Regions from separate parts of the Streptomyces sp. NPDC028928 genome, predicted to be linked through region 1. Evidence: riboswitches for the same ligand, from Rfam matches in the RefSeq annotation. Region 1 holds a riboswitch; each other region holds the start of a gene.
What was found. Region 1 has a riboswitch for cyclic di-AMP ahead of ACZ4U1_RS11120 (transglycosylase family protein). Riboswitches for the same ligand answer to the same signal wherever they lie in the genome.

Region 2: linked by a shared signal. The riboswitch ahead of ACZ4U1_RS34925 (transglycosylase SLT domain-containing protein) and the one ahead of ACZ4U1_RS11120 (transglycosylase family protein) in region 1 are both predicted to bind cyclic di-AMP.
Region 3: linked by a shared signal. The riboswitch ahead of ACZ4U1_RS33655 (M23 family metallopeptidase) and the one ahead of ACZ4U1_RS11120 (transglycosylase family protein) in region 1 are both predicted to bind cyclic di-AMP.
Region 4: linked by a shared signal. The riboswitch ahead of ACZ4U1_RS39715 (M23 family metallopeptidase) and the one ahead of ACZ4U1_RS11120 (transglycosylase family protein) in region 1 are both predicted to bind cyclic di-AMP.

Annotation. Positions count from the first base shown of each region.
Region 1 is NZ_JBVHVI010000003.1:449,878-454,878, forward strand. Features, by position in the region: gene ACZ4U1_RS11110 (cytochrome P450 family protein) at 1-459, shown strand, start outside; gene ACZ4U1_RS11115 (transglycosylase family protein) at 628-1,695, shown strand; cyclic di-AMP (ydaO/yuaA leader) riboswitch at 1,879-2,054, shown strand; gene ACZ4U1_RS11120 (transglycosylase family protein) at 2,059-2,742, shown strand; gene eno (phosphopyruvate hydratase) at 3,051-4,340, shown strand; gene ACZ4U1_RS11130 (FtsB family cell division protein) at 4,460-4,936, shown strand; gene ACZ4U1_RS11135 (DUF501 domain-containing protein) at 4,985-5,001, shown strand, end outside.
Region 2 is NZ_JBVHVI010000018.1:143,912-148,912, reverse strand. Features, by position in the region: gene ACZ4U1_RS34930 (polyprenyl synthetase family protein) at 1-915, opposite strand, end outside; cyclic di-AMP (ydaO/yuaA leader) riboswitch at 1,439-1,620, shown strand; gene ACZ4U1_RS34925 (transglycosylase SLT domain-containing protein) at 1,624-2,109, shown strand; gene ACZ4U1_RS34920 (HAD family hydrolase) at 2,148-2,966, opposite strand; gene ACZ4U1_RS34915 (FAD-dependent oxidoreductase) at 3,089-4,291, opposite strand; gene ACZ4U1_RS34910 (carboxylate--amine ligase) at 4,449-5,001, opposite strand, start outside.
Region 3 is NZ_JBVHVI010000017.1:33,885-38,885, forward strand. Features, by position in the region: gene ACZ4U1_RS33645 (HPr family phosphocarrier protein) at 1-217, shown strand, start outside; gene ACZ4U1_RS33650 (GntR family transcriptional regulator) at 466-1,152, opposite strand; gene ACZ4U1_RS33655 (M23 family metallopeptidase) at 1,351-2,106, opposite strand; cyclic di-AMP (ydaO/yuaA leader) riboswitch at 2,119-2,279, opposite strand; gene ACZ4U1_RS33660 (M16 family metallopeptidase) at 2,509-3,897, opposite strand; gene ACZ4U1_RS33665 (M16 family metallopeptidase) at 3,894-5,001, opposite strand, start outside.
Region 4 is NZ_JBVHVI010000028.1:2,553-7,553, reverse strand. Features, by position in the region: gene ACZ4U1_RS39720 (SGNH/GDSL hydrolase family protein) at 1-775, opposite strand, end outside; gene ACZ4U1_RS39715 (M23 family metallopeptidase) at 925-1,839, opposite strand; cyclic di-AMP (ydaO/yuaA leader) riboswitch at 1,845-2,038, opposite strand; gene ACZ4U1_RS39710 (alpha-galactosidase) at 2,308-4,380, opposite strand; gene ACZ4U1_RS39705 (tyrosine-protein phosphatase) at 4,552-5,001, shown strand, end outside.

The DNA.
Region 1 (5,001 bases):
CCCGACCAGCGCGCGCGGCTGCAGAACTCCCTGGCCCGGGGCGAACGGGAGCTCCTGGAAACGGGGGTCGAGGAACTCCTGCGCTACGACGGCCCGGTGGAGCTGGCCACCTGGCGGTTCGCCACCGAGCCGCTCACCATCGGCGGGCAGGACATCGCGCCGGGCGATCCGGTGCTCGTCGTCCTCGCCGCCGCCGACCGGGACCCGGAGCGGTTCGCCGACCCGGACGTGCTGGACCTCGGCCGCCGCGACAACCAGCACCTCGGTTACGGCCACGGCATCCACTACTGCCTCGGCGCGCCGCTCGCCCGCCTGGAGGGCCAGACCGCGCTCGCCACCCTGCTCACCCGCCTGCCCGACCTGCGCCTCGCCGCCGATCCGGCCGAGCTGCGCTGGCGCGGCGGACTCATCATGCGCGGCCTGCGCACGCTGCCGGTCGAGTTCACGCCCACCGCCTGAACACAGGCCCTGCAGAGGAAGATGACAGACGTTCAACTCTGTGATCTTCACGTGATCTGCGCGGCATGAACTTGTGACAAGTGATCGTCTGCCGATACGTTCACCCATCAGCGCGGCGACCGGCTCCATCCGCCGCGCCGGCCCTGCTGTCGCTCGAAAGGCTTCTGCATGCTCTCCGGGAACGGTCGACACCGTCGCCCCCGTCAGGCCCCGGCGCTCCTCGTCGCGGCCGGAGTGACCGGCTCCGCCATCGCCATCCCGCTCCTCGGCGCGGCCAGCGCCAGCGCGGCCGACGGCGGCACGTGGGACAAGGTGGCCGAGTGCGAGAGCGGCGGCTCCTGGAGCGCGGACACCGGCAACGGCTACTACGGCGGCCTCCAGATCTCCCAGGAGGACTGGAACACGTACGGCGGCGGGCAGTACGCGGCCAGCCCCGACCAGGCCAGCCGCAACCAGCAGATCGCCGTCGCCGAGAAGATCCTCGCCGACAAGGGCACCACGCCGTGGGCCACCTGCGCCCTGCTGTCCGGCCTGACCACCGACTCGGGCTCCGTGGACGTCGACACGGGCGTCGGCGGCTCCGACGACGAGAGTGGTTCGGGCGGCTCGTCCGGATCGCCCGAGAAGTCCGGCACCTCCGGCGGCTCCGACACCTCCGAAGGGTCCGGCACGTCCGGTTCGCCGGATTCGCCGTCCTCCACCGGTACCGGATCCGACGCCGACTCCGGCTCCGGCGCCGGTTCCTCCACGGACCCGGCGACCACGCCGGGCGGCAAGCCGGGCAAGGACGCCGGTACGGACACCGGCTCCACGGGGACCAACACCCCCAAGTCCGACAAGTCCACCACGCCGGGCACCGGGGACTCCCAGGGGGCCGACAGCTCTCCCACGGCCACCCCGGACGCCGGCGTGGAGAACAACCCGCAGCAGGCCGCCGGTTCCTGGAGCCTGGTCGACACCGGCGCCCTCGGTGGCGGACGCCACCGCGGGGCGAGCGCGGACGAAAGCGTGACAAACGGTCAGAACCCCAACTCTTCGGGTCGGCACGCATCGCGCGGAACGGACACGTACACCGTCCGTCAGGGCGACTCCCTCGCCTCCATCGCCGACTCCCTTGACGTCGACGGCGGGTGGCGCGCGCTCTACGCGGACAACAAGAAGGCCATCGGGTCCGACCCGAACCGCATCACCGCCGGTCAGACACTGGACGTCGTGGGTGAAACGGGCGCGAAGTAGCGGTAGTTGACGCCCCACTTAACGCCGTAATGTCCGGTTTGGCGAAAGTGTGGGATGAGTCTCAGAAGCCCTGATCGTCTTTGAAATTCCGCGCGGCGCGTGTCTACGGTCAAGGCCGCTCGTCACCGCGAGCCCCGGCATCCGCAACGCCGAATCCTGCCAGCGGTTGCCCGGGAACAGTCGTCGCGTCAAGCGCCGTAGGCAGGAGCGGGGGACCCAAGGTAAGTGCCGGGACCAGCAGTTGAGGCTGGAACCGGCTGGGGGTGAAGCCGCGACTTCCGCGCAAGCGGGAGCGCGGCCGGGCAACTCAACCGGCCCGAACCCGACAGCTCACCTCGCAGGCGTCGGTGAGGGGATCGATCCATGCTGTTTACCGGCAAGGGCAAGCACCGCCGTCCGTCCAAGGCCACCCGCGTCCTCGCGCTCGCCGGTGTCACCGGCGCGGCCGTCGCCGCCCCGCTGATGGCGGCCGGCAACGCCTCCGCCGCCACCTCCGCCGAGTGGGACAAGGTCGCCCAGTGCGAGTCCGGCGGCAACTGGTCCATCAACACCGGCAACGGCTACTACGGCGGTCTGCAGTTCTCCGCCTCCACCTGGGCCGCGTACGGCGGCACGCAGTACGCCGCCACCGCCGACAAGGCGAGCAAGTCGCAGCAGATCGCCGTCGCCGAGAAGGTCCTCGCCGCGCAGGGCAAGGGCGCCTGGCCGGTCTGCGGCACGGGCCTGTCCAGCACCCCGTACAACGGCTCCGCCCCGAGCGCCCCCTCGGCCTCGACCAGCACCACCACCCGCTCCACCGACGAGCAGTCCGCCTCCCGCTCCACCACGCGGACGGCCCCGTCGGCGGGCAAGACCGTCACCACCCCGACCGGCAAGAAGGTCAAGAAGGGCGACGGCGAGTACAAGGTCGTCGCGGGTGACACCCTCAGCACCATCGCCGAGAAGCACGGCGTCAAGGGCGGCTGGGAGAAGCTGTTCGAGCTGAACAAGGACATCGTCGAGGACGCGAACCTCATCTACCCGGGCCAGCAGCTCCACCTGAAGTAAGCGGGCAGGCCCCCACGGCCTCCGTGCAGGCCCCCACGGCCTCCGTGCAGGCCCCCCGGACCCCGTGCGGGCCACCCCCCGTCCCCACGGGCCCCCCGCCCCGGTGCGTGTTCCCCCGTACGCACCGGGGCGGGGTTTTTTCTGCCCGGAGTGCCCCGCCCCCCTTTGTTTCGGGCAGAAACAAAAGGTACCGTCGGCATGTCCACGGGACGGTCGGTCGGTGGCCGACGCCCCCGGGACGGTTAGGCTCTAGGCGCAAGGCACACCAGCCCCGCACTTCCAGCGTCACATCCAAGAAGGAGATGCTCGTGCCGTCCATCGACGTCGTCGTAGCCCGGGAAATCCTGGACTCCCGAGGCAACCCCACGGTCGAGGTCGAGGTCGGCCTCGACGACGGCAGCACGGGTCGTGCCGCCGTTCCGTCCGGCGCCTCGACCGGCGCCTTCGAGGCCATCGAGCTGCGCGACGGTGACCCGAACCGCTACCAGGGCAAGGGCGTCGAGAAGGCCGTCCTCGCCGTCATCGAGCAGATCGGCCCGGAGCTGGTCGGCTACGACGCCACCGAGCAGCGCCTGATCGACCAGGCCATGTTCGACCTGGACGCCACCGACAACAAGGGCTCGCTCGGCGCCAACGCCATCCTCGGCGTCTCGCTCGCCGTCGCCCACGCCGCCTCCGAGGCCAGCGACCTGCCCCTCTTCCGCTACCTGGGCGGCCCGAACGCGCACCTGCTCCCGGTGCCGATGATGAACATCCTGAACGGCGGCTCGCACGCCGACTCCAACGTGGACATCCAGGAGTTCATGATCGCCCCGATCGGCGCGGAGTCCTTCTCCGAGGCCCTGCGCTGGGGCACCGAGGTCTACCACACCCTGAAGAAGGTCCTGAAGAACAAGGGCCTGTCCACCGGCCTCGGCGACGAGGGCGGCTTCGCCCCGAACCTCGGCTCCAACCGTGAGGCCCTCGACCTCATCCTGGAGGCGATCAAGGAGGCCGGCTACACCCCCGGCGAGCAGATCGCCCTCGCCCTCGACGTCGCCGCGTCCGAGTTCTACAAGGACGGCTCGTACGTCTTCGAGGGCAAGAACCGCACGGCCGCCGAGATGACCGAGTACTACGCCGAGCTGGTCGAGGCGTACCCGCTGGTCTCCATCGAGGACCCGCTGTTCGAGGACGACTGGGAGGGCTGGAAGACCATCACCGCCCAGCTCGGTGACAAGGTCCAGCTCGTCGGCGACGACCTGTTCGTCACCAACCCCGAGCGCCTGGCCAAGGGCATCGAGGAGGGCGCCGCCAACGCCCTGCTGGTCAAGGTCAACCAGATCGGCTCGCTGACCGAGACCCTGGACGCCGTCGAGCTGGCCCAGCGCAACGGCTTCAAGTGCATGATGTCCCACCGCTCCGGCGAGACCGAGGACGTCACCATCGCCGACCTGGCCGTCGCCACCAACTGCGGCCAGATCAAGACCGGCGCCCCGGCCCGCTCCGAGCGCGTCGCCAAGTACAACCAGCTGCTGCGCATCGAGGAGATCCTCGACGACGCCGCGGTGTACGCCGGCCGCAGCGCCTTCCCGCGGTTCCGCTCTGCGAACCAGTAGGCACAGCAAGGGCTGAGCCAACCTGGGCTAAGCCTTAGCCAGTCGTACGTACGTCCCCGTACCCGGTCCCGTACCGTGTCCGGGGACGTACGCGCGTGTGTGAACGGGAGGCGGGGAAGATGGCAGTGAAGGACCGTGACCGGTTCTCCACCGCGACCAGGCTGCGGCTGCTCGGCGAGCAGACGGCCGCCCGGGTCTACCGCTCCCAGACCAAGCGGCAGGCCCGCCGCTCGCGGCTCACCGGCCGCGCGGCGCTGCTCGCGCTGGTGCTCTGCTCCCTGGTCGTCGCCCTCGCCTACCCGATGCGGCAGTACGTCTCCCAGCGCGCGGAGATCGCCGACCTCCAGCGGCAGCGGGAGCAGGCCCGCCAGCGGGTCGAGCAGCTGCGCGACCTGAAGGCGCGCTGGCAGGACGACGCCTACGCCGAGCAGCAGATCCGCCGCCGGCTGCACTACGTGAGGCCGGGCGAGACCGGGTACGTGGTCATCGACCCGGGCGCGGCCAGGAAGTCCCGCGCCGACCTCGGGGCCGCCCACCGGCCCTGGTACGCGAACGTCTGGGACGGCGTCGACAAGTCCGACGCCTCCGACCAGTGACCGGTCCGCCGGGCCGGTAACCGACAGAAAGCCACCCTGAAAGCAGTCATGGAAACGCCTCCGCC
Region 2 (5,001 bases), on a different contig from region 1:
CGCGTACCGGACGGTGTCCCGGCGGGCCTGCTCCAGCGCGGGGTGCGCGCGCAGCGCGGCCAGCGCCTCGGCGTGCCGGGCGTCGTCGCTGAGGTCGGAGTCGAGCAGTTCGCACAGCGCGACGTCCTCGGGCAGGCCCAGCCGGGCGGCCCGCTCGCGCAGCCGGAGCACGGGCAGGGTCGCGATGCCCTCGCGCAGGTCGGTGCCCGGGGTCTTGCCGGACTCGTGGGAGTCGGAGGCGATGTCCAGGACGTCGTCGGCGAGCTGGAAGGCGACCCCGAGCCGTTCGCCGTACTGGGTGAGCACGTCGACGACCCGCTCGCCGGCGCCGGACATCATCGCGCCGAACCGGCACGAAACCGCCACCAGGGAGCCCGTCTTGCCGCCGAGCACGTCCAGGTAGTGCTCGATCGGGTCGCGCCCGTCCGAGGGGCCCGCGGTCTCCAGGATCTGGCCGGTGACGAGCCGTTCGAACGCCAGGGCCTGCACCCGGACCGCCTCGGGGCCGAGGTCGGCGAGGATCTGGGAGGCGCGGGCGAAGAGGAAGTCGCCGGTGAGGACCGCGACGGAGTTGCCCCAGCGGGCGTTGGCGCTGTCCACGCCGCGCCGTACGGCCGCCTCGTCCATGACGTCGTCGTGGTACAGCGTGGCCAGGTGGGTCAGCTCCACGACCACGGCCGACGGCACGACGCCCGGCGCGTAGGGGTCGCCGAACTGGGCGGCGAGCATCACGAGGAGTGGCCGGAAACGCTTCCCGCCGGCCCGCACGAGGTGCTGCGCGGCCTCCGTGATGAACGGGACCTCGCTCTTGGTGGCTTCGAGCAAGCCTTCCTCGACAGCCGTCAATCCGGCCTGGACATCGGCTTCCAGAGCCTGGTCCCGCACGCTCAGCCCGAACGGCCCGACGACGGTCACGAGGGGTCTCCTGTCTGCTGGTGTCTGCTGGCGATTACACGGTTTGTCGATAGGTCGCTGCCATCACTCAAGTCAGCGTATCCGGTCCTGTTTCGATCACCGATAGCGCCCACCGGTCCAGCCCGGGCGGTACCGGTTCATGATCAACATGGATTTGATCACACAGTAAGAACGGACATTTATTGACTTAACAGCAATACGGGCACTGTGTCGCAACCTCTCCACACCCTCTCCTCTGTCACCTTAGGCGCGAATCCCCCTATTCCCCCATGCCCGATTTGAAGCGATTTGCTATTTCGTGAATTGGGTCACGCGCCCCGTATACCCGGCCCACCCCCCGCAACCCCCTCGACCCCTTGCCGCGCAAGCGAGTTGAGGGTTGGCAATCGCAAAGGATCAAGCACCCCATACGGCGTCGATCAAGGTCAAATCGCACGTTCTATGAATCCGGTACTTGTTCCCGACATGTGCTCTCGCATACGTTCCGGGCCGTCGGGCGGACGCCGAATCCTGCCGCCGCCCGCATAACCCATCGACGAACTCATTCGTACGGCAGGAGCGGGGGACCCCAGGAAAGCCGCCGGGCCGGTCGGCACACGCCGCACCGGTACGGCTAGGGGTGAAGCCGTGCCTCTTCGGGGCGCGGCCGGGCACCTCCCCGCCCGAACCCGACAGCTCACCTCGCAGGCGCCGGAGAGGAACGTCCCCATGTCCGCTGCCGTTCAGCACCGCCGTACCCGGAACAGCCGCCTCGTCCGCGCCCTCGTCGCCGCCGGCACCGGCGTCGCCGTGCTCGCCCTGCCGCTCATCGGCGCGACCAGCGCCTCCGCGGCCACCGACACCACCACGGCGGCCACCACCACCGCCGGATACCCGAACAACCTGGACGGCTGGATCCGCGAGTCGCTCGCGATCATGGCCGAGAAGGGCATCCCGGGCACCTACAACGGCATCTACCGCAACATCATCCGCGAGTCCTCGGGCAACCCGAACGCCATCAACCTGTGGGACTCCAACGCCGCCAAGGGCATCCCGTCCAAGGGCCTGCTCCAGGTCATCGACCCCACGTTCAACGCGTACCACGTCGCCGGAACCTCGTTCAACATCTACGACCCGGTCGCGAACATCACCGCCGCCTGCAACTACGCGGCCGCGCGGTACGGGTCGATCGACAACGTGTTCGGCGCGTACTGACCTGCTCCGGCCGACCGGTCATCACGGCCGGTCGGTCATCACAGCCGGTCGGCCGGGAAGAGTCCTTCGAGGACGACGGCGATGCCGTCGTCCTCGTTCGACAAGGTGATCTCGTCGGCCACCGCCTTCAGTTCGGGGTGCGCGTTGGCCATGGCGACACCGCGCCCGGCCCAGTCGAACATCGGGATGTCGTTGGGCATGTCGCCGAAGGCGAGGGCCCGGTCGGCATCCACCCCGAGCCGCTCGGCGGCCAGCGCCAGCCCGGTCGCCTTCGTCACCCCCCTCGGCTGCAGCTCCACGGTCCCCGGCCCCGACATGGTGACCGTCGCCAGCGAGCCCACCGCCGAGCGGGCCACGGCCGCCAACTCGTCGTCCGACAGGGAGGCGTGCCGCAGCAGCACCTTGCTGATGGGCTCGCACCACAGGTCGTCCCGCCGGCCGACGCGCACCGCGGGCAGCGTCGGATGGGGCATCCGGTACCCGGGCTCGATCAGCGTGAGCCCGTCCACGCCGTCCTGGTCGACCGCCGCGTAGACCTGCCCCACCTCCGCCTCGATCTTGCCGAGCGCGGTCTCGGCCAGCTCCCGGTCCAGCCGGACCGACCACAGCAGACGGCCGGTCCCGGCGTCGTAGACCTGCGCCCCCTGCCCGCACACCGCGAGCCCCGTGCAGCCGAGGTCCGCCAGCAGCGGCCGGACCCGTGGCGCCGGGCGGCCCGTCACCACCAGATGCCGGGCGCCGGCCCGCACCACCCGCGCGAGCGCGGCGAGCGACCGGTCGGAGACGGTGTCGTCGCCGCGCAGCAGCGTTCCGTCCAGGTCAGTGGCGATCAGTGCATATGCCGGGGAGGGTGCCATGATCAGAGAATACGGACACCGCGCCCCGCCGACTCACCTGTCATTACACGCACTTACGTGCTGTACGGCCCCAAGTTGCGCCCACGGACGCCCCGATGAGAGTGCCGCCGTGGGCCCCGGACTCAACTGTGGGCGGCGGCCAGGTGCTTCGCCAGGCGCGGGGAGGCGAACTCCGTACCGCAGACGAAGCGCATCACCGGCCCGTACGACGACGCCGCCGGCAGGCCGGTGAAGTACAGACCGGGCACGGAGGAGACGTAACCGGGGCCGAGCCGGGGGGTGCCGCGGCTCACCGCGAGCCGGGTGCGCAGCTCGTGGCCGAGGAAGTCCATCGCCGCGATGTCGACGCGGTAGCCGGTGGCGGCGATGACGTGGTCAGCGGTGAGCTGCTCGGTACGGCCGCCGTGGGTGCGGACGGTGAGCACCGGGCTGCCGCCGCGGGCCTCGGCGCTGACCACCCGTTCGACCTCCTGCACCCGCACCCCGCTCTCGAAGCGCTCGCGCAGCCACCAGGCGCCGAGCGGGCCGAGGACCCGGCGGACCAGATAGTGACGGGCGGGCTCCGGCAGGAACCGGTACGGGTGCGGGTAGTAGCTGAGTGCCCACAGCGACCAGGCGCGGCCGAACGGGGACTGGGGGCGGAACCTCGGCTGGTCCCAGGGCGCGGCACCGAAGGCGACCCGGCCGCGTCCGCGCGCGACCACGCGCACGTGTGCGCCCGCCTCCGCCGCGAGCGCCGCCGTCTCCAGCGCGGACTGGCCGGCGCCTATGACGATCAGCTCCTTGCCGGCGAACCGGCCGAGGTCGTGGTGCTGGGCGCTGTGCGAGACCGGGCCGGTCGGGGCGGGGCCGTCGGCCGCCGCTCCCGCCAGCTCGGCCGGCAGGTGGGCCAGCCCGGACAGGCCGGTGGCGACGACGACCGCGCGCGCGGTGAACAGCTCTCCGGAGTCCAGCTTGAGTTCGAAGCCGCCGCGGCCGTCACGGTCGACGGAGACGACCCGCACCCGCTCCAGGCCGGGGACCAGGCTGCGCTGGAACCACTCCCCGTAGGCGATGAAGGTCTCCACCGGGATGATGTCCTCGTCGGTCACCAGGCGGCGGATGCCGGCCGCGTCGCAGTAGTCGGCGAGGGTGTGGCCGGGCTGGGGGCAGTCGAGGTTGGAGGCGGCGGGCGTCGACTTCAGGAGCATGCCCTCGGGCATGTGGTCGCGCCAGCTCACCATGGGGTCGCCGAAGACGCGGACGGGGATGCCGCGCGCCCGCAGATGGGCGGCGGTGGACAGGCCGAAGGGCCCGGCCCCGATGACTGCAACCGGTCGGATCACGAAGTCCCTCCCCAGGACACGGTGCGCCACGCTGGCGTGGCTTTTGCCTACTTCGTGGTGGTCGTTGCCTGCTTCGTGGTGGTCGTTGCCTGCTTCGTGGTGGTCGTCGCCTGCTTCGTGGTGGTCGTCGCCTGCTTCGTGGTGGTCGTCGCCTTCTTCATGAGGTGCTGCCGCCGCGGCGGCTGGTCCGCCACAGTTGATAGAGGTGCTTCGCGCCCGGGCGCACGAAGCGGGCGAGCATCGTGACGAACGGGAGCGGGTCGTCGCCCGCCAGCCAGGCCAGCTCCGTCCCGCTCGCCTTCGCCGGCGCGTGCGGCGTCGTGTAGCCGCTGCGGCGGTAGGCGAGGAGGGCGGGGAGGTCGATGTTCTCCACGATGTAGCGCCGGCCGGTGCGCTGTTCCCCCTCCGGTACAGGGCGGCCGGTCAGGTGCAGGTGCAGCGCGCGGACGACGTCCACGCCCGACTGGCTCTCGAACAGCCGGAACTGGGCGCCCATGCGCGGGTTGAAGTCGAGGAGCTTGTACTGTCCGTCGCGCCGGTCGAAGCGCAGGTCGAGGTCGATGATGCCGCTGAAGCCGATCTGCTTGATGAAACGCGCGGCGAGGTCGGCGAGTTCCGGGTTGTCGACGACGTAGGCGTTCGCCGTCATGCCGGCGTGCGGCGGCCAGGAGCGGACCTTGACCCCGGTGAACAGCGCGAGCGGACTGGAG
Region 3 (5,001 bases), on a different contig from region 1:
CGTCCGAGCCGCCACGGCCGCAGGCGTCCCGGTGACGATCGCCAAGGCCGGGGGCAACCCCGTCAACGCGGCCTCCATGCTGGCCGTCCTGGGCCTGGGCGCCCAGGGTGGCGAGGAGATCGTCCTCGCCTCCGACGCCGAGGGTGCGGACGCCGCCCTCGACCGTCTGGCCAAGCTGGTCTCCGAGGGCCTGGAGGAGCTGCCCGAGACCGTCTGAGCGAGCCATCGCACGAGCGACCATCGCACGAAGCGAGCCATCTCGCAGAGCGAGCCATCGCGCAGAGCGAGCCATCGCGCAGAGCGCCGGAGCCGCGTTCGCCTTTCGGGGCGGCGCGGCTTCGCCGTATGGACCCTCGTGAATTACGGGGGATGGCAGGAAACGGCAGGGGTGAATTCGGCAGGGTGAATTCGGGCAGCAGAAAGCCCCCCACTCCGAATAACTCTTCTTTGTATACGGCGCCCGTGTTAATGCCGCGGGCCCGAGATGTTTACGGCGTGTTGCGAAGTCCTCACACGCTCCCCGGCCGCGGAAAAGCGCAGCCGGTGCGCCCCCGTCGCGCGCTCGGCGTGCAGCGTGGTGAGCGCCCGCGCGCGCTCGGCGTCCCCGCGCGCCACCGCGTCCACGATCGCGCCGTGGTCCGTCCAGGACTCCACGGGGCTGACCGGCACCTCCACCGTGTACATCCAGGCGATCTTGTGCCGCAGCTGGGTGAGCATGGAGGTCAGCGAGGGGCTGCCGGAGGCCTGGGCGAGCGTCTCGTGGAACCAGCCGCCCAGCGACCGGAGATCCTCGCTGCTGCCCCTCCTGGCCCGCTCCTGGCCCAGCCGGACCAGCCCGCGCAGCACCTTGAGATGGGCCTCGGTGCGCCGCTGGGCGGCCCGGGCGGCGCCCAGCGGCTCCAGCAGCATCCGCATCTCCAGCAGGTCGGCGGCCTCCTGCTCGGTCGGCTCGGCCACGCACGCGCCCGCGTGCCGGCGTGTCACCACGAAGCCCTCTGCCTCCAGGGTGCGCAGGGCCTCGCGCACGGGGACGCGTGAGACGCCGTACCGGCGGGCCAGGACTTCCTCGGTGAGGCGGCTGCCGCGCTCGTAGACACCGGCGACGATGTCGTCCCGGATCGCCGTGCACACCGAGTGCGCCGGAATACGCATGACCGACCTCCGCCTTAATCCCCGTGAAACGCCGACGATGGACGCGTGTTCCGTGACTCTATTCCAATGAGCCGCAATTTCCGACGGCAGGCGGTAATCCATGGATATTTTTTGGTCAGCACATCCGGCGGACGCTGCGAAAAACGGCGAAAGCCCCGGCTCGGTGAGCCGGGGCTTCGGACAGCCGTGCGGTGGGCGTCAGATGTTCACGCCGTGCTTGCGGAGGTAGGCGACCGGGTCGACGTCCGAGCCGTACTCGGGGGTCGTGCGCGCCTCGAAGTGCAGGTGCGGGCCGGTGACGTTGCCGGTGGCGCCGGACAGGGCGATCTGCTGGCCGGGGACGACCTTCTGGCCCACCGTGACGCCGATGGACGACAGGTGCCCGTACTGGGTGTACATGCCGTCGGCCATCCGGATCACGATCTGGTTGCCGTACGCGCCGCCCCAGCCCGTGGAGACGACCGTGCCCGAGCCCACCGCGTGCACGGCCGTACCGCTGGCCGCGTGGAAGTCGATGCCGGTGTGCGAGCCGGAGGACCACAGGGAGCTGCTGGCCCGGTAGGCGGTGGAGACGTACGAGTGCGCGATCGGGGCGACGAAGGTGTTCAGCCGCTTGCGCTCCGCCTCGCGGGCGGCACGTGCCTTGGCCGCCCGGATCTCCTGGGCCCGCTTGGCGGCGGCCTTCGCCGCGGCTTCCTCGGCCGCCTTCTGCTCGGCGGCCTGCTGCTGGGCGGCGGCCTGCGCGTCGATCTGCTCGGGGACGTCCTCGGTCACGGTGAGGACGGGGACGAGGCCGGTCTGCTCCGTGGAGTTCTCGGCGGCGAGCGCCGGGGAGGCGGCGAGGGTGCCGATCACGCCGGTGGTGGTGAGGGCCGCGACGCCGGCCGCCTGGGCCGTGGTCCGCTTGACCCGGCCGGGCTTGCGGTGCTTCCCGGTGGCGCACATGAACGCCATGTAGTGGCTGGTCCTTTCCTTCCCTCTCGCCTACCGGGTTAGCTGACGGGTTCGGAGCAGGAAGGTCTCCTACGGACCCCCTCGCAGCCGCGCGGGCGCCCGATTCACCCCAGGGACGGTGGGTCCCCGGCTCCCCTGGCTCGCGCCGTACGGGGACTCGGCGATGACTGTCCGGTGCCGCGGGTGCGGCGCACTGCCTGACGAACAGCCCGGACGACGCTACGGCGGCCCGCTTTCAATCCTCAAACGGATCCGGGCTTTTGTAGCGCATCCCACAGGGCAGACAGGCAACCTCCGCCCCAAAACGGGCATCTGAGGGACACCGTGGAAGAGCGAGGGACCAGCAGGGGCCCTGACGACCCGTAGGTCAGCAGGGCCCCACGCGCGCGTGCCGCTGTGCGGCTACTCCGCGGCGACGACGCTGACTTCGCCGATGCCGAGCGCCTCGACCGGTGCCTTGATCTGGGCGGCGTCGCCGACGAGGACGGTCACCAGGCGGTCCACCGGGAAGGCGTTCACGACGGCCGCGGTGGCCTCCACCGTGCCCGTGGCGGCCAGCTGCTGGTACAGCGTCGCCTGGAAGTCGTCGGGCAGGTGCTGCTCGACCTGGTCGGCCAGCGTGCTCGCGACGGCCGCCGCGGTCTCGTACTTCAGCGGCGCCACGCCGACGAGGTTCTGCACGGCGACGTCCCGCTCGGCGTCGGTCAGGCCCTCCGCCGCGACGGTCCGCAGCACCTTCCACAGGTCGTCCAGCGCCGGACCGGTGTTCGGCGTGTCCACGGAGCCGCTGATGGCGAGCATCGCCGCGCCCGTGCCCTCCGGCGCGGACCGCAGGACCTGCCCGAAGGCGCGCACGCCGTAGGTGTAGCCCTTCTCCTCGCGCAGGACGCGGTCCAGCCGGGAGGTGAGGGTGCCGCCGAGGCAGTACGTGCCGAGCACCTGGGCGGGCCACACCCGGTCGTGCCGGTCGGGGCCGATCCGGCCGATGAGCAGCTGCGTCTGGACGGCGCCGGGCCGGTCCACGATGACCACGCGCCCGGTGTCGTCGGCGGTCACCGGCGGCACCGGCCGCGGCTCGCCGGGGGTGCCGGTCCAGGCGCCCAGGGTGTCGCCGAGCAGCGCGTCCAGGTCGGCGCCGGTCAGGTCGCCGACGACGACCACGGTGGCCGTGGCGGGCCGCACATGGCGGTCGTAGAAGGCGCGCACGGCCGCCGCGTCGATCTTCTCGACCGTCTCCTCGGTGCCCTGGCGCGGCCGGGACATGCGCGAGGTGGCCGGGAAGAGCTCCTTGGAGAGTTCCTTGGCGGCCCGGCGGGAGGGGTTGGCCAGCTCGTGCGGGATCTCGTCCAGGCGGTTGCGGACCAGCCGCTCGACCTCGCTCGTGGCGAAGGCGGGCGCGCGCAGGGCGTCGGCGAGCAGGCCGAGGCCCTTGGCCAGGCGGGAGGCGGGGACCTCCAGGCTGAGCCGGACGCCGGGGTGGTCGGCGTGCGCGTCCAGGGTGGCGCCCGCACGCTCCAGCTCGGCCGCGAACTCCTCGGCGGAGTGCTTGTCGGTGCCCTCCGAGAAGGCCCGCGCCATGATCGTGGCGACGCCGTCCAGGCCGGCCGGCTCGGCGTCCAGGGGCGCGTCCAGCAGCACCTCGACGGCGACGACCTGCTGGCCGGGGCGGTGGCAGCGCAGCACGGTCAGGCCGTTGTCGAGGGTGCCGCGCTCGGGCGCCGGGAACGCCCACGGCCTGGCCTCGCCGGGCTGCGGCTGGGGGTGGAAGTCCATGGTGGCGAGCTGGGTCACTTGGCCGTCTCCTCGTTCTCGGTCTCGTAGCGGCCCGCCTCCACGGTCGCTTCCTGCTCCGGGTCCTCGGGGACCTCGGCGTCCGGGGCGGCCTCCGGGGACTTGGGCTCGTAGACCAGGACCGCGCGGTTGTCGGGCCGCAGGCGGGCCTTGGCGACCTCCTGGACCTCCTCCGGGGTCACCTCCAGAACGCGCTTGACGGCGGTCAGGGCGAGCTGCGGGTCGCCGAACAGGACGGCGTAGCGGCACAGTTCGTCGGCGCGGCCGGCGACCGTGCCGAGCCGGTCCAGCCACTCGCGTTCCAGCTGCGCCTGGGCGCGCTCCATCTCCTCGGGCGTGGGGCCCTCGGCGGCGAACCGGGCCAGCTCCTCGTCGATGGCGGTCTCGATGACCGGCACCTCGACGTCACCGGAGGTCTTCACGTCCAGCCAGCCCATGGAGGGCGCGCCGGCCAGGCGCAGCAGGCCGAAGCCGGCCGCGACGGCCGTGCGGTCGCGGCGCACCAGGCGGTTGTACAGGCGGGAGGACTCGCCGCCGCCGAGGATGGTCAGGGCGAGGTCGGCCGCGTCGCACGCGCGCGTGCCGTCGTGCGGGAGCCGGTAGGCGGCCATCAGGGCGCGCGCCGGGACCTCCTCCACGACGACCTCGCGCAGCTGCTCGCCGATGACGTCCGGCAGGGAGCCGTCGCGGGGGGCGGGCTTGCCGTCGTGGGACGGGATCGAGCCGAAGTACTTCTCGATCCAGGCGAGGGTCTGCTGGGGGTCGATGTCGCCGACCACGGAGAGCACCGCGTTGTTCGGCGCGTAGTAGGTGCGGAAGAACTGGCGGGCGTCCTCCAGGGTGGCCGCGTCCAGGTCCGCCATGGAGCCGATCGGCGTGTGGTGGTAGGGGTGGCCCTCCGGGTAGGAGAGGGCGGTCAGCTTCTCGAAGGCGGTGCCGTAGGGCACGTTGTCGTAGCGCTGGCGGCGCTCGTTCTTGACCACGTCCCGCTGGTTCTCCATGGACTCGTCGTCCAGGGCGGCCAGCAGCGAGCCCATGCGGTCGGCCTCCAGCCACAGGGCCAGCTCCAGCTGGTGGGCGGGCATGGTCTCGAAGTAGTTGGTG
Region 4 (5,001 bases), on a different contig from region 1:
AGGCGATGCGCATCTTGATGTCGTCCGGCGACAGCGTGCCCTTCGCGGTCACATGGTCCCCGGAGGACTCGCCGCGCAGCCGCCGCCCGATCCAGGGGACGAGGAACTCGCGGGCCCAGTGGACGTCGTCGCGGCGGACCTCCAGGGTGCCCCGGGGCGGCAGCGGCGGCCACGGCTGCTCCGGGTCGGCCGGTACCTCCAGGCCGAGGACCTGCCCGGCACGCAGCGCCACGCGCGTGTGTCCCTCGGGCGACAGGTGCAGCCGGTCGCTGTCCCAGGCCCTGCGGTCCTGCACGGACTTCAGGGACCACAGGTCGAGGACGGGGCAGCCGTACCGGTCGGCGATGGCCCGGACGTGTCCGTTGTAGGTGGCGATCTTGCCGCGCAGATGCTTGAGCACCGGGACGCCCCGGGTGTCGAAGCCGGTCGTCACCATCACCGTGCCGGCGGCCTCGGTCAGCCGGGCCACGGCCCGTTCGAAGCGCTCGGCCACCTCGTCCGGGTCGGTGCCGGGACGGATGATGTCGTTGCCGCCCGCGCAGAAGGAGACCAGGTCCGGAGCGAGTTCGACGGCCTTGGGGAGCTGGTCGGCCACGATCTGGTCCAGCAGCTTCCCGCGCACGGCGAGGTTGGTGTACTGGAAGTCGCCCTCGGGGCGCCGGTCGGCGAGCAGCACCGCGAAGCGGTCGGCCCAGCCTACGAACGCCCCGTCGGGCCCGGGGTCGCCGACGCCCTCGGTGAAGCTGTCCCCCACCGCCACGTACGACCCGATCACTGATGTGTTGTCATTCTTCGAATCGTCTGCCACGTCGGACCATGATTCACCTTCCGATGTGACTTACGCGACCGTAGGCAGGGGTTGACGAACGGTGAGATGAGACACCCTTAAATAATTTGCCAAGCCAGGAATAGGCAGGGCGGGCGTCAGCCGACGGCGACTCCGTGTGCGCGGAGGTAGGCGACCGGGTCCACGTCCGAGCCGTAGTCGGGCGTGGTGCGGATCTCGAAGTGCAGGTGCGGTCCGGTCACGTTGCCGGTGGCGCCGGACAGGCCGACCTGCTGGCCCGCGGTCACGCTCTGGCCGGCCGAGACGGAGAGCTGCGAGAGGTGGGCGTACTGGGCGTAGTGGCCGTCCTCGAGCTTGAGGACGACCTGGTTGCCGTACGCGCCGCCCCAGCCGGCGGAGACGACCGTGCCCGCGGCGACGGCCTTGAGGGAGGTGCCGGTCGGGACGACGAAGTCGACACCGGTGTGGTAGCCGCTGGACCACATGCTGCCGGCGACGTGGTAGCCGGTGCCGATGGTGGCGCCGGCCACCGGCAGCGTGTAGCCGGCGGAGGCGGTCTGCGCGGAGCCGGACCCGGAGGACTGGGAGGACTCGGAAGACTGGGAGGTCTGCGAAGTCTGCGAGGTCGGCGAGGTCCGGGCGGGCTCGGGGGCGGCGGACCCGGTGCGGGCCGGCGCGGCCTTCGCGCCGAGGCTGAGCTTCAGGCCCGGGTGGATGAGCGCCGGGTCGGCGCCGATGGCCTGCCGGTTGTCGTCGTAGAGCCGCTGCCAGCCGCCGCTGACCCGCTGCTCCTCGGCGATCTCGGAGAGGCAGTCGCCGCTGCGCACGGTGTAGGTGCGCACGCCCGCGTCCTGCTTGGCGGCGGTCTGCTGCGCGGTGTTCGGAAGGGACTGCACGGCCGTTCCGGAAACGGGCTGCGCGAGGGTCGCGGCGTGCGCTCCGGTGGTCCCGATGAGCGGGAGGGCCAGGGCGGCTCCGCCGGTTCCGGCGACGGCGAGGGAGCGGGAAAAACGCGGGGTCTTGGGACGTCGGTGCTTACCCTTGGCAGGCATGGCGCAATTCCTCTCCGGCGCCTGCGAGGTCAGCTGTCGGGTTCGGGCTGGAGCTGCCCGGCCGTGCGTGACACGGCTGCACCCCTAGCCTGTCGCGGAGACCGGGACAGGCAGTCTTACCTGGTGGGTCCCCCGCTCCTGCCGACGCGGGTCATGTGTGGGGAGTCCGGGCGGCGGCAGGATTCGGCGTTCCGTCCGGATTGGTTCGGAACGTAAGCGAGCAGGACACGGCGAAACAAGCAGCCGTTTCCCGTTGTTCCTCTCGCGGCTGATCGAATGCGGGAATTCGTGGTCACTCAGCGTGAATTCCCGCGCCCGGCTCCTTTCAATTCCCCTTTTCAAGCCCAGCATTACGTGGACATGACGCGCGACGCACGGTCACGGATATGACGCTCCTCACGCCGCACTCCTCCAGGGGCCCTCATTCCGCAGCGAGTTGGAAGGAAGGCGTCAATTCGGACAGAAAGCTCAGATGCGGCGCAGCCGGAGAACCGTCGCATCCAGGTCGCCCTTCAGCCCTGTGCGCATTCCGTGGTGCAGCAGGACGGCGCCTCGATGAACTTCACCCGTTTCGCGGCATTCGTACGATGCTGTCGGGTCGAGCCCGCGCAGCCGCACCGCCGGCACCGGCTCGCCATGGCGCTGCGCCTGCAGCCAGGCGAGGACGACGGTCTCCTCGCCCCGGAGGTACTGGACGGCGCTCAGACCGCCCGCCGGTGGCCGCAGCCGGTACAGCTCGCCGTGCTGCACGACCGGGCGGATCTCCTTGTACAGCTCCACCCAGCGCCGGGCCTCGGCCAGCTCCTCCGCGCTCCACTCCGTCAGGTCGCCGCCGACCCCGAGCACGCCGGCCATGGCGCTGACGAACCGGAAGCGCAGTGAGCTGACCCGGCCGTTGAGCTGGGCGTTGGGGCTGTCGGTGACCCAGGCCGCCATCACGCGCGCGGGATGGATCTGGGTGAAGCCGTGCTGGATGGCGAGCCGGTCCAGCGGGTCGGTGTTGTCGGAGGTCCACACCTGGTCGGTGCGGCTGAGCACCCCGAGGTCGATCCGGCCGCCGCCGCCCGAGCAGGACTCGAAGGCGACCTGGGGGTGAGCCGCGCGCAGCCGGTCCAGCAGGGCGTAGAGGGCGCGGACGTGGTCCACCCACAGCCGCTGCGGGTACGGCTCCCCGGGCCAGCCGGCGTCGGTGAAGCAGCGGTTGAAGTCCCACTTCACATAGTCGATCGGGGCGCTGGAGAGCAGGGCGTCCAGCTGCTCCCAGAGGTACTCCTGGACGTCCTCGCGCGCGAGGTTGAGCACGAGCTGATTGCGCAGTTCCGTCCGCTTCCGTCCCGGTTGGTACTGCACCCAGTCGGGGTGGGCGCGGTACAGGTCGCTGTCCGGGTTGACCATCTCGGGCTCCACCCAGATGCCGAACTGCATGCCCAGGCCGTGCACCTGGTCGGCGAGGGGCCCCAGGCCGTGCGGGAAGCGGTCGGGGTTGGGCGTCCAGTCGCCGAGGCCGGCGCGGTCGCTGGTGCGGGCCCCGAACCAGCCGTCGTCCACCACGAACAGCTCGACCCCGATCCCGGCGGCCCGGCGGGCGAGGGCGAGCTGCTGCTCCTCGGAGATGTCGAAGAACGTGGCCTCCCAGGAGTTGAACAGCACGGGCCGGTCCCGCTCGGCCTCCGGGATGACGTACGCGCGCTGGTAGGCGTGCCAGGCGCGGCTCGCGCCGCCGAAACCGCCGTCGCTCCACAGGCCCGCGAAGACCGGGGTGGTGTATGACTCCCCGGGCGCGAGGAGCAGCAGGCCCGAGTCGTCGTAGCCGGCGCCGCCGGTGATCTGCACGCGCGCGTCCGGGAGTTGGGCGACGGTGATGCGCCAGGAGCCGGACCAGCCGAGGGCACAGCCGTAGACCTCGCCGCGCTCCTCGGTGGCGTCGGTGTCCAGGGCGACCCAGGGCAGGTGCTGGTGGCCGGTGTGGCCGCGGCGGCTGCCGATGACCTTCTCGCCGTAGGTGAGGGGCGCTGCGGTGAGCCGTGACTCGGCGGCCCAGCGGCCGTGCAGCTGGGAGAGCCGCCAGCCCTCGCGGTCGGGCAGGGTCCAGGTGGCCGCGTCGGCCCGCAGCAGCTCGACGCGCCCGTGGCCGCTGTTCTCGACGGTCACCCAGCGCTCGACCACGTCGCCGCGCATCCGGTAGTGCAGCGTGATGCCCACGCCGTCGTCGTCGAAGCTCAGCCGCAGTTCGTCGCCCTCGGTGTCGCACGACACGAAGCGCCACGCGGTGCCGCGCCGCTCCTCGGTGCGGACGGACAGGGCGGGGCGGACGAAGCGGGGTCCGCCCTCGACCGGGTACTCCTCGCGGCCGTCGAGGGGGGACTCGAAGGGCCAGTAGCCGGGCAGCGGGCGCTCCGCGAGCGCCTCGGCGTCGGCGAGAGCGATCCGTGGGCCCCAGTGCAGGTGGAGCAGCTCGTCCGCCTCGGTGAGACGCAGCGCGTAGCTGCTGCCGGGGCCCGACAGGAGCCAGGTACGACCGTCTTCGGCGATGTCCACCATCGAGACCTCACAGGTGCCAACAGATCCGCGCAAGTGCAAACATCATCAAGGGCGTGACTCCTTGTGTCCATGCCTGTGGACAACTCATTGCCCGAGGAAATCGATGCCGTATGGTCGTCTGAGCGCCCGCCGACGAGCCGCGACGGCGGCGACCGACCGGGAGGAGCCCCCGTGACGCAGCAGGTCCCGTCGACCGAACCGGAGCTGGCCGGAGTGCGCAATTTCCGTGACGTGGGCGGGCTGCCGACCACGGACGGGCGGCGGGTGCGGTACGGCGTGCTGTTCCGCAGCGGGCACCTGGCGCACGCGACCGAGGAGGACGCGGCCTTCCTCGCCTCCCTGAGCCTGCACACGATCTTCGACTTCCGCAACGCGGCCGACCAGAAGCTGGAGGGGCCCGATGTCGAGCTGCCCGGCGTGCGGAACGTGAACCTGCCGCTGAGCGACCCGGCGGACGGCGCCGAGTTCTGGAAGATGGTCCGCGACGGCGACCTCGACCAACTGCGCGCGATCCTGGACGACGGCAAGGGGGCGGCCCGGATGATCGCCTCCTACCGGAAGATCGTCACCGAGCGCACCGCAGAGCACTCCCGGGTGCTGCACGCGCTCGCCGACGACAGC